DNA from 2 places in the Cronobacter turicensis genome. Region 2 is predicted to be linked to the other one. Evidence: predicted binding sites of a transcription regulator. Region 2 holds the regulator's gene; the other holds the start of a gene.
The links. Region 2 encodes PurR, which represses purine synthesis genes. Its sites were predicted from a motif close to CANGCAAACGTTTGCNTG; they were not measured.

Region 1: a site for PurR is predicted at 1,044-1,061, ahead of cvpA (colicin V production protein). Genes of this name have one in related genera too.

What each region holds. Positions count from the first base shown of each region.
Region 1 is NZ_CP165997.1:1,293,589-1,295,789, reverse strand. It holds gene purF (amidophosphoribosyltransferase) at 1-461, opposite strand, end outside; gene cvpA (colicin V production protein) at 501-986, opposite strand; gene dedD (cell division protein DedD) at 1,219-1,941, opposite strand; gene folC (bifunctional tetrahydrofolate synthase/dihydrofolate synthase) at 1,931-2,201, opposite strand, start outside.
Region 2 is NZ_CP165997.1:2,290,268-2,292,468, forward strand. It holds gene AB8W27_RS10950 (MFS transporter) at 1-159, opposite strand, end outside; gene AB8W27_RS10955 (YnhF family membrane protein) at 425-514, opposite strand; gene purR (HTH-type transcriptional repressor PurR) at 807-1,832, shown strand; gene punR (DNA-binding transcriptional activator PunR) at 1,851-2,201, opposite strand, start outside.

The DNA of each region.
Region 1 (2,201 bases), 1.0 Mb from region 2:
AAGATGTTGTCCGCTTCCAGCGGGTAGTGACGGAAGTTATCCAGCTCGCTGGCGAAAATATTGAGCAGGATTTCAGAATCTGAGGTGGTATTGATATGACGGCGCTTCTCTTCAAAGAGCATTTTGCGCAGTTCATGGGCGTTCGTCAGGTTGCCGTTATGGGCAAGCGTAATGCCGTAGGGCGAGTTCACATAGAACGGCTGGGCTTCAGAGGCGCTGGAGCTGCCTGCTGTCGGGTAGCGCACATGGCCGATACCCATATTGCCCTGCAGACGCTGCATGTGGCGGGCTTCGAATACATCATTCACCAGGCCGTTCGCTTTACGCAGACGGAAGCAATTATTCGCATCGATGGTGATGATGCCTGCGGCATCCTGCCCGCGGTGCTGAAGCACCGATAACGCGTCATAAATCGACTGGTTGACCGGCATAACACCGGCGATCCCGACAATACCGCACATGTTGTCTTTTCCTCAATTCAAAGACCGCCCCCGGCACGATTACCGGGGCAGGAAACTTGACGAGCTTTGCAGATAGTCAAAAAACCATCTGATGATGAAACTGAACTGTGGGATGAGCTGCGACTTTTGCCAGTCCTCGCTTTTGGACAGGCCCGTGAAGGTATCAAGAAAGAACAGAATGGCGGCGACAATCAGCACGCCTCGCAAGGCGCCGAAACAGATCCCCAACACCCTGTCTGTACCCGACAGGCCGGTTTTCTCCACCAGCGCGCCAATCACATAGTTGACTATCGCACCGACGATAAGCGTCGCGATAAACAGCACCGCGATAGCAATCCCATTACGTACCAGTTCGTCTTCAAAGCCGGTGAACCAGACTGCCAGGTAAGTGTAGTAATGACTGGCGACAAAGAAAGCGCAGCCCCAGGTGACCAGCGACAACGCCTCTCTCACGAAGCCGCGGATGAGGCTGACCAGGCACGAGAAACCCACTACTGCAATGATGGCGTAATCTATCCAGACCATGAATGTGTCCCACGATAAAACGCCCTGACATCCGGTTCGGGGCGCATTCTAACAGAAAAAGAAAACGTTTGCGTAGGGATTTCCTTTCCACGCGTTAATAAAAAATGGCGTTGAAAAAATCTTCAACGCCATCCGTCCGTTACGCCCGCGGGCGGTAAAAATGCGCCTGCTGCGGGCCGTCTGTGGCGCGATGCGGTTTCTCGGTGCGCCTGCGAAAAAGGCGCCGGACCGCTTAGTTCACGCTGTAATTCATTATCACGCCGTTCAGCCCCGACAGGCTATTCAGCTCGCCCAGCGACGATTTTAACTTATCTTTCGACGCCTCCGGCCCTACCAGAATGCGGGTGATTTTCCCCTGCACCGGCGTGGACGGCGACGTATACGCCCGGTAACCCGCCGAGCGCAGTTTGCCGACTATTTCGTTCACTTTATCGGCATTTTTCAGCGCGCCGAGCTGCACGACATACGCCTTGCCCGCTGGCGGCGTTTGCGGTTTCTCCGGCGGCGTGGTTTTCGCAGGCGCTGGCGCTTCGGCCTCGCTCACCATCGCCAGCTGCTCGTCGGTTCTATCCCGCTGCGGCTTGTTCTGAGGCTTATCGGCAGCGCGCGTTTTCGCGGGCTCCGACGCCTTCGGCTTCGCAGGCGTCACCGGCACTTCATCAAGCTCCGCGCCGGTTTCGGCAGGCAGCCGCGTGGTATCGATGGAAGAAGTCGCCGCGTTACCGGCCCTCACCTCTTCCGCCGCGCCTTCCGGCGGCTGAGACGGCAACGCCTGCGTCGCGGCAGGCAGCATATCCGGCTCGTCGCGATCGCCAGGCTTCGGCACCAGCGGGATCGCCGCGAACTCATCCTGATAATGTTTTTTCTGGCCGTCCAGCAGCCCTGGCAGCACGATAACCCCCAGCGCCACCAGCACAATCGTGCCGACTAATCGGTTCTGAAACTTACTCGCCACCTCGTCTCCCCGCGTCCATCTCTTCCATTACCTGTGCGACGGTATGAAACGACCCGCATACCAGTACCGTATCGGCAGGCTGCGCGTCGGCCAGCGCCGCATGCCAGGCCTGCGCCACGCTATCAAAGACAGCGCTGGCCTGCAGATGTTCCGCAAGCTCTTCGGCGCGGGCGCCGCGCGGCCCGTCCAGAGGGGCACAATACCAGCTATCCACGACCCTCTCCAGACAGGCGAGGGTGCCGGCGATATCTTTATCATGC
Region 2 (2,201 bases):
CACGCCAACCGCGTAAGCGCTTATCAGCATACCGGCGGCCGGAATCGAGACGTTGACGCCGTTCGCTATTACCGGCAACAGCCCCATCGGGGAAAACTCGGTCGTGCCAATGCCAAAAGCACCAATCGCCAGTGCCAGTAACGGGAAATTGACTTTCATTCATTGCTCCAGAAATTGTACAACAGCGCCGGGGAATGCCCGACGTTACAGCAGGATGCAGAAAGGATGGCACTTTCAGTCGGAAAAGATAAGTGACAAAAACAGCAAAATATTATTGCGCGAGTGTTAAAGAACACGCAAAAATTGTTATTAGCGAATCATAAGGAAATAGCGTGAAAAAGAAAGGGAACGGCGAGCGAAAGGCGTTTAAGCGCAGGAATGGTATAAGAAAGCGGGAGAACGCAGGCGCACTCCCGCCTGGCGCTTAATGCAGGATGGCGGTAAAAGCGCCCGCCACAATAAGACCCAGCACAACAAGGGTAGTGACCAGCGAAAATTTCAGATCGGTACTCATGGTATTCTCCTTAAAGACCCCATAAAAATCAGGTAGTGCGCATTTTTGCATAAACGGGCCGAAAAATCCTGCGACATTTAACCAGATATGCGTTTTCCCTCTTCCCCTTTCGATAAAGATAAGCCAAAATTCGTCGCTACTTTATTCGGTACCGGCCATCGACCCCTCCTCACGATAAATGTCGCGTTTCCCGGCATGCCGCACGTCCCCTCGTGGCAAACAGGGGTGTGTACAGGCAAACGATTAACCCGTGATTTTGCAGGGCTCAGCCAGGGGTCTGGAGTGATTATTAATGGCAACAATTAAAGACGTCGCGAAGCGAGCCAACGTTTCCACAACAACAGTCTCACATGTAATTAACAAAACCCGTTTTGTGGCGGAAGAGACGCGCAACGCGGTATGGGCGGCTATCAAAGAATTACATTATTCGCCAAGCGCCGTGGCGCGCAGCCTGAAGGTGAACCACACCAAATCTATCGGGCTGCTGGCGACCAGTAGCGAAGCGCCCTACTTTGCAGAAATCATCGAAGCTGTAGAAAACAGCTGCTTTGCAAAAGGCTATACGCTGATCCTCGGTAATGCGCATAACAATCTGGAAAAACAGCGCGCGTATCTGTCGATGATGGCGCAAAAGCGCGTCGACGGCCTGCTGGTGATGTGTTCGGAATACCCGGAGCCGCTGCTGTCCACGCTCGAAGAGTACCGTCATATCCCGATGGTGGTGATGGACTGGGGCGAAGCTAAAGCGGATTTCACCGACTCGGTTATCGATAACGCGTTCCAGGGCGGTTATCTCGCGGGGCGTTATCTTATCGAGCGCGGCCATCGCGATATCGGCGTGATCCCGGGGCAGCTTGAGCGCAACACCGGCGTCGGGCGTTTTTCCGGCTTCATGAAAGCGCTGGAAGAAGCGGCCATCAAGGTGCCGGAGAACTGGATCGTGCAGGGCGATTTCGAACCGGAATCCGGTTATCGCGCGATGCAGCAGATCCTCTCGCAGCCGCAGCGCCCTACCGCCGTCTTCTGCGGCGGCGATATCATGGCGATGGGCGCTATCTGCGCGGCCGATGAGATGGGCCTGCGCGTGCCGCAGGATATTTCGATTATCGGCTACGATAACGTACGCAACGCCCGCTTCTTCAGCCCGGCGCTGACGACAATCCATCAGCCGAAAGAGACGCTGGGCCAGACCGCGTTCAATATGCTGCTCGATCGCATCGTTAACAAACGCGAAGAGTCGCAGACCATCGAGGTGCACCCGCGCCTTATCGAACGCCGCTCGGTGGCGGACGGCCCGTTCCGCGACTATCGTCGTTAATCCCTTCCGGGAGCCGTATCACTGCGGCTCCCGCAGCCACTCCTTGTTCAGCGTTTCACTGTCCCCCAGATAATCAAGCAGCCAGCGCAGCGCGGGCGAGGCGTCGCTTTGTCGCCACGTCAGGCAGCAGGCGGCGTCCGGGAACGGGTTTTCCAGCGTCAGCGCGCGCCACTCTTCGCGATCCAGCCATGGCTTGGCGAAATGCGTCGGCACCATGCCGATACAGAGCCCTTCGCTAAGCGCATCAGCGGCGCAGTGCCAGTCCGGCACCACCACGCGTCGCTGGTTATCCAGCAGCCAGGTGATGCGTTTGGGCAGCGATCGCGAGGTATCTTCCAGCACCAGCGACGGGTAATCACGCAGCCTGTC